3 regions of the Citrobacter europaeus genome follow, and region 2 is predicted to be linked to each of the others. Evidence: predicted binding sites of a transcription regulator. Region 2 holds the regulator's gene; each other region holds the start of a gene.
What was found. The regulator PhoB, encoded in region 2, activates phosphate uptake and scavenging genes when phosphate is short. The targets are predictions, from matches to a motif close to CTGTCATAAAACTGNCNNAT.
Positions count from the first base shown of each region.

Region 1: uvrB (excinuclease ABC subunit UvrB) is a predicted target of PhoB. The motif match lies at 2,261-2,280, and genes of this name have one in related genera.
Region 3: glpT (glycerol-3-phosphate transporter) is a predicted target of PhoB. The motif match lies at 2,014-2,033, and genes of this name have one in related genera.

Region 1 is NZ_CP148084.1:3,423,027-3,427,243, reverse strand. Features, by position in the region: gene bioC (malonyl-ACP O-methyltransferase BioC) at 1-361, shown strand, start outside; gene bioD (dethiobiotin synthase) at 354-1,052, shown strand; gene WHR59_RS16205 (ABC transporter ATP-binding protein) at 1,018-1,740, opposite strand; gene uvrB (excinuclease ABC subunit UvrB) at 2,510-4,217, shown strand, end outside.
Region 2 is NZ_CP148084.1:3,882,861-3,887,077, forward strand. Features, by position in the region: gene brnQ (branched-chain amino acid transporter carrier protein BrnQ) at 1-28, opposite strand, end outside; gene phoR (phosphate regulon sensor histidine kinase PhoR) at 434-1,729, opposite strand; gene phoB (phosphate response regulator transcription factor PhoB) at 1,780-2,469, opposite strand; gene sbcD (exonuclease subunit SbcD) at 2,660-3,862, shown strand; gene sbcC (exonuclease subunit SbcC) at 3,859-4,217, shown strand, end outside.
Region 3 is NZ_CP148084.1:1,654,484-1,658,700, forward strand. Features, by position in the region: gene glpB (glycerol-3-phosphate dehydrogenase subunit GlpB) at 1-273, opposite strand, end outside; gene glpA (anaerobic glycerol-3-phosphate dehydrogenase subunit A) at 263-1,891, opposite strand; gene glpT (glycerol-3-phosphate transporter) at 2,162-3,520, shown strand; gene glpQ (glycerophosphodiester phosphodiesterase) at 3,524-4,217, shown strand, end outside.

The sequences.
Region 1 (4,217 bases), 460 kb from region 2:
TTGCGGGGTGGTGGCGTTTAGTACTCTGGCGCAGGGTTCAATGCCGGAGCTTCGTCAGGCCTGGCAGGCGGTTGACGATCGGGAGCATGCCAACCGTTTTTTGCCCGTGGAACAACTGGAAAACGCGCTGCATGGCTGGGATGCGGAATACCAGTCTCATGCCGTCACGCTGTGGTTTGATGATGCGCTGAGCGCCATGCGCTCGCTAAAAGGCATCGGCGCGACGCATTTGCATGATGGACGCGAGCAGCGCGTGCTTACCCGTTCGCAGCTTCGTCAGCTACAGCTAGCCTGGCCCTGTCAGCAGGGGAAATATCCGCTGACTTATCAACTATTTTTGGGAGTGATTCAACGTGACTAACACCTATTTTGTCACCGGGACGGATACTGAGGTGGGTAAAACTATCGCCAGCTGTGCGCTGCTTCAGGCGGCGGGACAGCTGGGGTTACGAACCGTTGGTTATAAACCCGTGGCGTCAGGCAGTGAAATGACGACTGAAGGTCTGCGTAATAGCGATGCCCTGGCATTACAGCGCAACAGCGTTGTGCCGGTGGATTATGCGGCTATCAACCCCTATACCTTCGCAGAACCTACCTCACCGCATATCATCAGCGCTGACGAAGGCCGCCCGATTCAGGCCTCAGTGATGTCTGCAGGTTTACGCGCGCTGGAAGAGCAGGCTGAGTGGGTGCTGGTGGAGGGCGCTGGCGGGTGGTTTACGCCGCTTTCGCCAACGCTGAGTTTTGCTGACTGGGTAACAGCAGAGCAACTGCCGGTGATTCTGGTGGTTGGCGTTAAGCTCGGGTGCATCAACCACGCTATGCTGACCGCCCAGGCGGTGCAGCAGGCCGGACTGAAACTTGCCGGATGGGTTGCCAATGATGTGACGCCACCCGGCAAGCGTCATGCTGAATATATGGCAACGCTCAGACGTGTACTTGCGGCTCCAATGCTGGGGGAAATTCCCTGGCTGGCAGAAGAGCCGGAGCAGGCATCGACAGGGCGTTATATCGATCTTAGCGTTTTATCTCTGGCGTCCCCCAGTCATTGATTAACGGGTCGCCGAACGGTGTTATTTCCCCCTGAGCCACGTTGCGCCCCCGGTGTAACAAGCAGTAGCAGTCGGCGACCCGACGAATAAACGGCAGGCTCTGCTCCGCGAGCATAATGGCGATGCCAAGCTCCTGGCTTAGCCTCACAATCAGGTTTCCCAACTTGTGGATATACGCCTGGCCACTGCCTCGCGTGGGCTCATCGAGGATCAGCAGGCGCGGGCGAGTGACCAGCGCGCTGGCGAGCGCAAGCTGGTGCTGATTATCCTCTGATAATGCCGCTCCTTTGGCCTGACGTAGTACAAACAGCTGTGGAAACAGGCGGTAAATGTCGCTACTGTTCATCGTTTCGCTTTCTTCAACAGCCTGGCGGGCAATATGCAGATTTTCCTCGACCGTCAGTTGCGAAAAAATCCGTCTTTCTTGTGAAACGGAGTTAATACCCAGCGCAATGCGATTTGCCGCCGGGATCGGACTCAGATCGCGTGGCGGCGCGCCTGCCTGATGCCAGAACATGGTGCCGCTTTCGATCGGTAGGTTGCCGATGATGCAATTGGCCAGCGTAGTCTTTCCCATCCCCGGAAGCCCCAGCACGCCGGTACATTTGCCGGGCAGCAGGTCGAGATCCACATCCCACAATGAGTGCTGATTGCCGTAATAGTGATTCACTGCGCGAAGACTCAACATAGATTTCTCCATCATGATGTTATCCGGCACACGGACAGGTCGTCGGAAGAAAACTGCAATTCTCTTGCCAGAAGAGGGCTTCGGGACAAAAACAGTGGGATAACATGCTAAGTGGGTCGAAATATCTGGTTTGTCAGAAGGAGAGCGCTGTTTTGTGCACATTACCAGTGCCTGGCGGTGCCGTGATGGTGCAGGCAGGAAAATGATGAAAATGCGAGCAAGATCCCGGCCATTCCAGGCCGCTTCGTTAGCTGATAAATATCAAAAAATAGCGATAATTTTTTTTTATGCCACCGGAAAAGGGAGTAAGGGCGTTTTTGCCAGGCTACAGTCCATACGGGCTGGAGGCAGTTATCCACTATTCCTGTGGATAACCTTGTGTATTAGAGTTAGAAAACACAATGTAAGCGAGAGAAGACGCGGCCTGCGACTAAATTGGTGCGAAAGACGGCTCGGGATAATAGTCATTAAATTACAGGATGTTAGATAAAATCAATGGCTGTCGCAGAAGTGTCATGCGTTGCCACAAAACTTTCATCGAGTGGCTTGACAAATGTTAAAAAAGTCATTGCTTTGGGGATAACGCATTTTTACTGGTGTTTTATCTCGCCTGAGGCCAAATTTTAGTCGCCCGTCACGGCCGTTCTGATGGCGTATCAGAAATATTATGGCGCGTTACTGTTTTTTCATCCAGTATATTTTACTGGCAAAATATACCACTGCGAGTAAAATTACACACCTGCCCGCCCATTGCTTCAGGTAGCTGCTCATGAGTAAACCGTTCAAACTAAATTCCGCTTTTAAACCCTCTGGCGATCAGCCTGAGGCAATTCGTCGTCTGGAAGAAGGGCTGGAGGATGGTCTGGCGCATCAGACGCTGCTGGGGGTGACAGGGTCGGGGAAGACATTCACCATCGCTAACGTGATTGCGGACTTGCAACGTCCTACCATGGTGCTGGCGCCCAATAAGACGCTTGCCGCGCAGCTGTATGGAGAGATGAAAGAATTCTTCCCGGATAACGCGGTTGAGTATTTCGTCTCCTACTACGACTATTATCAGCCGGAAGCCTACGTGCCAAGTTCTGACACCTTCATCGAGAAGGATGCCTCGGTCAACGAACACATTGAGCAGATGCGTCTGTCGGCGACCAAAGCGCTGCTGGAACGTCGTGACGTCGTTGTTGTGGCGTCGGTTTCCGCTATCTATGGTCTGGGTGACCCGGATCTGTATCTGAAAATGATGCTGCATCTGACGGTGGGGATGATTATCGACCAGCGCGCGATCCTGCGCCGCCTGGCGGAACTGCAGTATACCCGCAACGATCAGGCATTCCAGCGCGGAACCTTCCGCGTGCGCGGTGAAGTGATCGACATTTTCCCGGCAGAATCCGACGACATCGCGCTGCGTGTGGAACTGTTTGATGAAGAGGTCGAACGTTTATCGCTGTTTGACCCGCTAACCGGGCAGGTCGAATCCACTATTTCGCGCTACACCATTTATCCTAAAACGCACTATGTGACGCCGCGTGAACGTATCGTGCAGGCGATGGAAGAAATCAAAGTTGAACTGGCAGAGCGGCGTAAAATTCTGCTGGCAAATAACAAACTGCTCGAAGAGCAGCGGCTCAGCCAGCGTACGCAGTTCGATCTGGAAATGATGAACGAGCTGGGTTACTGCTCGGGGATTGAAAACTATTCCCGCTATCTCTCCGGGCGTGGCCCCGGCGAGCCGCCGCCGACGCTGTTTGATTACCTGCCTGCCGATGGTCTGCTGGTGGTGGATGAATCCCACGTCACTATTCCGCAAATTGGCGGCATGTACCGCGGTGACCGGGCGCGTAAAGAGACTCTGGTCGAGTACGGTTTCCGTCTGCCGTCGGCGCTGGATAACCGTCCACTTAAATTTGAAGAGTTCGAGGCGTTGGCACCGCAGACCATCTACGTCTCAGCGACACCGGGCAACTATGAGCTGGAGAAATCCGGTGATGAAGTGGTCGATCAGGTCGTACGACCGACCGGCCTGCTGGATCCGGTTATTGAGGTGCGTCCGGTGGCGACGCAGGTCGACGATCTGCTGTCTGAGATCCGCATTCGTGCGGCGATTAACGAACGTGTGCTGGTCACCACGCTCACCAAACGGATGGCGGAGGATCTCACCGAGTACCTCGAAGAGCACGGTGAACGGGTGCGCTATTTGCACTCTGACATCGATACCGTGGAACGTATGGAAATCATTCGTGACCTGCGTCTGGGTGAGTTTGACGTGCTGGTGGGTATCAACCTGTTACGTGAGGGTCTGGACATGCCTGAGGTCTCACTGGTGGCGATTCTGGACGCAGACAAAGAAGGGTTCCTGCGTTCTGAACGTTCGCTTATCCAGACCATCGGTCGTGCGGCGCGTAATATCAACGGTAAGGCGATTCTCTACGGCGATAAAATTACCGCCTCAATGGCCAAAGCGATTGGTGAAACCGAAC
Region 2 (4,217 bases):
TATCGCGCGATTTTAACTGATGGGTCATAAAGTCTTACTGCCTGTGGATGTGGTGTTGAAAATAATAAATTTTTGCCTTTCCCTGGGGGACAATACAGCGGCATTTTTGCTCAATTCCAGCGGGAAACACTCCCGAGCTGGCGCGGCGAAGAATAGTTTTTCGATTTACCGCGCAAATGCAGTCGGTATGACAGCACCTGGAGCGCAATTTAAACGCTTATAACGTTTTAAAGCAAGGTGGGATCCAAAAACCAGAACAATATAGCGATATGAAAAATTGGGTTAGCACAAAACACCATTTCATGGAAAAAGGTATGGGTAATAGTTCGAACAAAAAACAATCAAACGTCGTAAAATTCAGGAGTCATATATTGACCGCATGGAAAAAGCCAGCTTGTGCTGGCTTTTGGAAAGTTAATCTTACGAATGTGCTTTAACCGTTACTTTTGGCAATCAAACGTTCTGGGATCACGAAACTAAATCGCGTCCCCTGACCTGGTTCGCTTTCGATATTCAAGCGGCTGTCGTGATGATGCAGCGCATGCTTCACGATGGCCAGACCCAGCCCGCTACCGCCTGTTTGCCGCGATCGCGCTTTATCCACTCGGTAAAAACGTTCGGTCAAACGTGGAATATGCTCGGCGGCAATGCCCGGACCGTTATCTTCCACACAAAACTCCGCCCCCGACGCCACATGCTGCCAGCGTACGGTAATGTGCGTTCCCGCAGGCGTGTGGTTTACTGCGTTGTAGACGAGATTCGAGATAGCGCTACGCAACTGTTCCTCGTTACCCCGCACGTTCAGGCTGTTATCAACATCAAAGGTAAACGTATGTTTTTGCTGGCTCAGCGTCTGCGCTTCATGCTCAACTACGCGCAGCATCATGGGTACATCGACCTTCTCATTCAGTTGCAACGTCGGTGCAGCCTCAATTTTTGACAGCGTCAGCAGCTGTTTCACCAGTCCTTCCATGCGGTACGTTTGTTCACGCATGGTATGCAGCGCTTTTTCACGCGTCGTCCCTTCCAGCGGATGCTCCTGCATCATTTCCAGGTAACCCTGTAACACCGTCAGCGGCGTACGCAGCTCATGGCTGGCGTTGGCAAAAAAGTTACGTCGTGAACCTTCAAGTTGGTGCATCTGGGTAACGTCGCGCGCCACCATCAGCAGTTGCTTATCGGTGTAGGGCATCACGCGAATTTCCAGATGCCGTCCGGTATTGAGCACCAGATTGATAGGCCGGCTAAAGTCGCGCGTTTTCAGATATTGTGTGAATTCCGGATAGCGAAGCAGGTTAAGAATATTTTGCCCGCTATCGTCCGGCCAGCGCAGTCCCAGAACCTGCTGAGCCAGTCCGTTACACCAGAAGATACCGCCTTCTTCGGTGGTCAACACCACCGCGTCGGGTAGCGATTCCGCCCCGCTGCGAAAACGTTTAATCAGGTTACCCAGTTCTCGACGGCGCTTTTTGTTGCGAAGCTGCATTTGATGCAGCCCATATAACAGCGGCTCCCAACTGCCTCGCCCCGGCGGCGGCGTCATGCTTCTGTCGACCCATAGCCACCAGGACAAACGTAATAGATTCCAGAAATGCCAGATAAGCAGGCCCGTTACCGACGCCAGTAAAAACCAGGGCAGGTAACCGAAAAAAGCGCTAAGGATAAATGCCGGTATGCAGCACAGGATCAGCTCCAGTACCAACCTTTTCCATGACAATCGTTCTAGCAAACGTCTTACTCCATTTACGGCCTACTCCATCAGGCCATGATTCTTGTCAGTCAGAAGCGGGTCGAAAAACGATATCCCGTCCCGCGAACCGTCTGCACCATACGATCGTGTCCGCTGTGCTCCAGCGCTTTACGTAAGCGGCGGATATGCACATCCACTGTCCGGTCTTCCACGTAGACATTGGTTCCCCAGACATGATTGAGGAGTTGTTCACGGCTGTAGACACGCTCAGGGTGAGTCATAAAGAAGTGCAACAGTTTGAATTCGGTCGGCCCCATATCCAGCGGATCCTCGCCGGTCATCACGCGATGCGAGGTCGGATCAAGGCTTAGCCCCTGCATCTCAATAACCTCTTCCACCGCCATCGGGGAAATACGACGCAGAACCGCTTTAATACGCGCCACCAGCTCCTTGGGAGAAAACGGCTTGGTAATATAGTCATCCGCGCCGGTTTCCAGACCCCGAACGCGGTCTTCCTCTTCACCTCTCGCCGTCAGCATCATCACAGGGATGTCCCGCGTCATCGCTTCGCGCTTGAGATGTTTAATAAACTGCAGACCCGAGCCGCCGGGAAGCATCCAGTCAAGTAAGACGAGATCCGGCCAGGGTTCATTGAGTTGGTTCACAGCACTGTCATAGTCTTCGGCTTCAACGGGTTGAAATCCGTTTTGCTCGAGCACGAAGCAGACCATTTCACGAATTGGAGCTTCATCTTCTACGACCAGAATACGTCTCGCCATGATTTGCCCTGTTTATAATTAAATCGTTTGCCATCAATACAGTGCCATTATGCGTCAGTTTTATGACAGATTTATGAAAAGATAGCCCAGGTTTAACGCAGCCCGGTGAATTATGACAGCCCGGAGACAAGATATTAACGTCCTTACAGGGTTATAATCCCCGCCATTGTTTTATCGTCATGGAACTCTTATGCGTATCCTTCACACGTCTGACTGGCATCTGGGCCAAAATTTCTACAGCAAGAGCCGCGCCGCTGAACATCAGGCCTTTCTCGACTGGCTGCTGGAAACGGCGCAATCCCAGCAGGTGGATGCCATAATTGTGGCAGGCGATATTTTCGATACTGGCTCACCGCCAAGCTATGCCCGAGAGCTGTATAACCGCTTTGTCGTCAATTTGCAGCAAACCGGCTGTCATCTGGTGGTGCTGGCAGGTAACCACGACTCCGTCGCCACGCTCAATGAATCTCGCGACATTCTGGCATTTCTCAACACCACGGTCGTTGCCAGCGCCGGCCATGCGCCGCAAATTCTGCTACAACGCGACGGCACCCCGGGGGCAATCCTGTGTCCGGTTCCTTTTTTACGTCCGCGCGACATCATCACCAGCCAGGCTGGACTGACAGGACAAGAAAAACAGCAGCATTTGCTGGGCGCGATTACTGATTATTACCAGCAGCAGTATCAGGACGCCTGTACGCTGCGCGGCGATCGGAATATCCCCATCATTGCGACCGGACATTTGACCACCGTCGGCGCCAGTAAAAGTGACGCCGTACGTGACATTTATATCGGTACGCTGGACGCCTTCCCGGCACAAAACTTCCCACCAGCGGACTACATCGCGCTGGGACATATTCACCGGGCGCAGGTTATCGGCGGCACGGAACATATCCGCTACTGCGGTTCGCCGATTGCGCTCAGTTTTGACGAGTGCGGCAAAAACAAATGTGTACATCTGGTGAGCTTTGAAGCGGGGAAACTCAGCGCCGTTGAAAATCTCACCGTCCCGGTCACGCAGCAGCTTGCAGTACTGAAAGGCGATTTAGCCGCCATTACCGCCCAGCTTGACCAGTGGCGCGACATGCAGCAAGAGCCGCCGGTGTGGCTGGATATTGAAATCACCACCGACGACTATCTGCATGATATGCAGCGCAAAATCCAGGCCTTAACCGAAGATTTACCGGTAGAGGTGTTACTGGTGCGCCGCAGCCGGGAACAGCGCGAACGTATCATGGCCAATGAACGGCGTGAAACGTTAAGTGAACTGAGTGTGGCGGAAGTTTTTGACCGCCGTCTGGCGCTGGAAGAACTCGAAGAACCACAGCGTGAGCGGCTTAACCAGCTGTTTAGCGCAACCTTGCACACGCTTGCCGGGGAGGCTGAAGCATGAAAATTCTCAGCCTGCGCCTGAAAAACCTCAACTCCCTGAAGGGAGAATGGAAAGTCGATTTTACCGCCGAGCCTTTTGCCAGCAACGGGCTGTTTGCCATCACCGGACCAACGGGGGCGGGGAAAACCACCCTGCTGGACGCGATTTGCCTTGCGCTGTACCACGAAACGCCACGCCTGAATACCGTGTCACAGTCGCAAAACGACCTGATGACCCGCGACACCGCAGAGTGTCTGGCCGAGGTCGAATTTGAGGTGCGGGGCGAAGCCTACCGCGCTTTCTGGAGTCAGAACCGGGCACGCAACCAGCCTGAGGGCAACCTGCAGGTCCCGCGCGTAGAACTGGCCCGCTGCGC
Region 3 (4,217 bases), 2.2 Mb from region 2:
CGCCTGCTGGGCCAGTTCCAGAACGTTGTGGGTTCCGATGGTGCTATACGGATGCGCTGGTGCCTGAGTGCGCAGCGCATTCAGGCCCGCTTCTATATCGGTCACCGGTTGGCCATCGGGTAAGTTACTGAGCAAATCCAGTGAGCCGGAGGAAAAATGCAGGGCACTTTGGCCGCGCGTGACAATCGTGCAGCGTAAACCGCTTTTTTGCAGTTGCAGGCCGCACAGCAGTCCGGCCAGACCGCCGCCGATAATGACGGTATCAAATTTCATCCTGGTGCTCCTTTTCCAGACCGCACAATCCCTGATAGACCCAGCGCGTGAATTCGCTTTCGCGCAGCGCATCTCCCCAGGCGATAGGCTGCACGCCTTTCCAGCGCTCGTTGAGGAAATCGGAAAGCTGGGTGATAGATTGCGCGGCGGTGGTGACATTAAAACGTTGCAGCAAACCTGCGGCGCGACAGGCACATAATTCGCCCTGGCAGGTCCCCATTCCAACACGGGTACGGCGACGCAAATCCAGCAGACTGTTGACGGTTAAATTTTCGACGGCGTATTGCACTTCGCCTGCAGTGACCGCTTCGCATTCACAGACCAGGCTGCGGTGTTGACGACCTTCACTAAGCCACGCAGGGGTGCGATCGCCGTGGCGGTAGACCGCCGAGCCGCGCAGTGGTGCGGGCAACGAGATCACGCGTTTAAGCGTATGCTCGGTAGAATCCTGTGAGCCAGGCAGCGCGGTGTCTGCCGTTGTACAAGGTTGGGTATTACCCAGCTTACGGCAAACCGCATCGGTAGCCCATTCCGCCATCAGGCGGTAGGTCATCAGTTTGCCGCCGGTAATGGTGATAAATCCCTCCAGTCCGTCACGCCCTGCATGATCGAACAGCACAATTCCGCGGCTGACGTTACGTCCACTTGGATCGTCGTCACTGGCCACCAGCGGACGCACACCTGAGTAGGCGCGTAAAATGCGCGTTTTCGCCATAATCGGCGCCAGTTTCTCACCTTCACGCAGCAGAATATCGACCTCTTCTGCGGTGACGCGGTTGCTGTCTATATCGTCGTAATCAATGTGCTGCGAGGTAGTACCGATTAGCGAAATGGTATCACCGGGCACCAGAATATCGGCGTCAGACGGCTTACGGCAGCGGTTGATGACATGCTGGTTAATACGATGATCCATAATCAGCAGTGAACCTTTGGCCGGAAACATACGGATGCTCAGATCGGCATATTCCGCGATGCGCTGGCCCCAGATCCCGGCGGCGTTGACCACTACTGGCGCATGCAGGGACTGCATCTCACCCGTAAGATGGTTACGCACGTTAACGCCGCAAACCGTTGCCCCTTCGCGAATCAGTCCCGTCACTTCATGGGCCGTTAAGATAACCGCGCCATGCTCACGCGCATCCAGCATGTTGGCGGCGGTTAAGCGGAAAGGATCAACCGTGCCGTCCGGCACTTTTACCGCACCAATCAGCTGTGGGTTAACGGAGGGTTCGATAATGCGGGCCTGCTGAGGGTCGATCGCTTCTGCGCGAATACCGGCCTCTTCACAGGCGCGAATAAAGGTAGCCTGAAAGGAGAGCTCATCCTCCGGCAGGGTAATAAACAGACCGTCCGTCGGCTCAACGCAATGACGGGCGATACGTTTCAGAATTTGGTTTTCGCTGATGCACTCACGGGCAGATTCAGCATCGGTGACGGCGTAGCGCGCACCGCTGTGCAGCAGGCCGTGGTTACGTCCGGTCGCCCCTGTGGCGATATCGTGGCGCTCCACTAAGATGACGCGCAACCCGCGCAGTGCACAATCACGTGCGATCCCTGCACCAGTTGCTCCTCCACCAATGATAATCACGTCACTTGTTTGCGAGTCGCGAGTTTTCATTGTTTTTCCTCACAGTTCGTTTTTTATCATTTAGCCACATAAAAAACATGGATTGTTTGATTTCGCGCATAATCGCTCATTATTCGAAAATGAAACGTGATTTCATGCGCTTTTATGAACATTTGTCATAAATCTGTAACAATATGTGCTGCGTTTCACATTTTTGTTATGTATCTTTCCTTAACATCGCGGCCACACTGGGAGCGGTAGGGTAGTAATGACGAACTGCAGTGTTTACTTCGAATGAAAGACGGCCACGGAGGCTACACTATGTTGAGCATTTTTAAACCAGCGTCACACACGGCGCGTTTGCCTGCAGCGGAGATCGACCCGACATATCGTCGATTACGTTGGCAGATTTTTCTGGGGATATTTTTTGGTTATGCCGCGTACTATCTGGTACGTAAGAACTTTGCCCTTGCGATGCCGTATCTGGTTGAGCAAGGCTTTTCGCGTGGCGATCTGGGTTTTGCCTTGTCCGGTATCTCCATTGCTTATGGATTTTCGAAATTCATCATGGGATCCGTCTCGGATCGCTCGAATCCGCGCGTTTTCCTGCCAGCGGGTCTGATACTGGCCGCCGCTGTGATGTTGTTTATGGGCTTTGTGCCGTGGGCGACGTCGAGCATTGCGATTATGTTTGTGCTGCTGTTCCTCTGCGGATGGTTCCAGGGAATGGGGTGGCCGCCGTGTGGTCGTACCATGGTGCACTGGTGGTCGCAGAAAGAGCGTGGGGGCATAGTTTCCGTCTGGAACTGTGCGCACAACGTGGGCGGCGGTCTGCCTCCTCTGTTGTTCCTGCTGGGCATGGCCTGGTTTAATGACTGGAAAGCGGCGCTGTACATGCCTGCTTTCGGTGCGATCGTCGTCGCGCTGTTTGCTTTTGCTCTGATGCGCGACACGCCGCAATCCTGTGGCCTGCCGCCTATCGAAGAGTACAAGAACGACTACCCGGACGATTACAACGAGAAAGCGGAAGAAGAGCTGACTGCGAAGCAGATCTTCATGCAATACGTACTGCCGAACAAACTGTTGTGGTACATCGCTATCGCCAACGTGTTTGTTTATCTGCTGCGCTACGGCATCCTCGACTGGTCACCGACCTATCTGAAAGAAGTGAAGCATTTCGCACTGGATAAATCTTCCTGGGCCTACTTCCTGTATGAATATGCGGGTATTCCGGGCACGCTGCTGTGTGGCTGGATGTCGGATAAAGTCTTCCGTGGCAACCGTGGTGCGACCGGCGTGTTCTTTATGACGCTGGTGACGATTGCGACCATCGTTTACTGGATGAACCCGGCAGGAAATCCGAACGTTGATATGGCTTGTATGATTATCATCGGCTTCCTGATCTACGGCCCGGTCATGCTGATTGGTCTGCACGCGCTGGAACTGGCGCCGAAAAAAGCGGCGGGTACGGCGGCAGGCTTCACCGGACTGTTCGGTTATCTCGGCGGTTCTGTGGCGGCGAGCGCCATTGTCGGCTACACCGTTGACTTCTTCGGTTGGGACGGCGGCTTTATGGTGATGATTGGCGGTAGCGTGCTGGCGGTAATTCTGCTGGTGGTCGTTATGATTGGCGAAAAACGTCATCACGAAGAGATGGAACTGAAGCGTAACGGGGGCTAATAGATGAAAACCACATTGAAAAGTCTCAGCGTAGCGCTAATGCTGGCAGGTATGGTGGTTAGCAGCGCAGCGGTTGCCGCTGATAAAATCGTGATTGCGCACCGTGGCGCCAGCGGTTATCTACCGGAGCATACGCTGCCTGCGAAAGCGATGGCCTATGCTCAGGGCGCAGATTACCTGGAACAGGATTTGGTGATGACCAAGGACGACCATCTGGTCGTCCTGCATGACCACTATCTTGACCGCGTCACCGATGTTGCCGAGCGTTTCCCGGATCGCGCGCGTAAAGACGGGCGTTATTACGCTATCGACTTTACGCTGGATGAGATTAAATCGCTGAAATTTACCGAAGGCTTTGATATCGAAAATGGCAAAAAGGTCCAGACCTACCCAGGGCGTTTCCCGATGGGTAAATCTGACTTCCGCGTACACACTTTCGAAGAAGAGATTGAGTTTGTTCAGGGATTAAATCATTCAACCGGTAAAAACATCGGTATTTATCCGGAAATGAAAGCACCGTGGTTCCATCATCAGGAAGGGAAGGACATTGCGGCTAAAACGCTGGAAGTACTGAAAAAGTACGGGTATACCGACAAGAACGACAAGGTCTATCTGCAGTGTTTTGATGTCGCAGAGTTAAAGCGCATTAAGAATGAGCTGGAACCGAAGATGGGGATGGATCTCAATCTGGTACAGT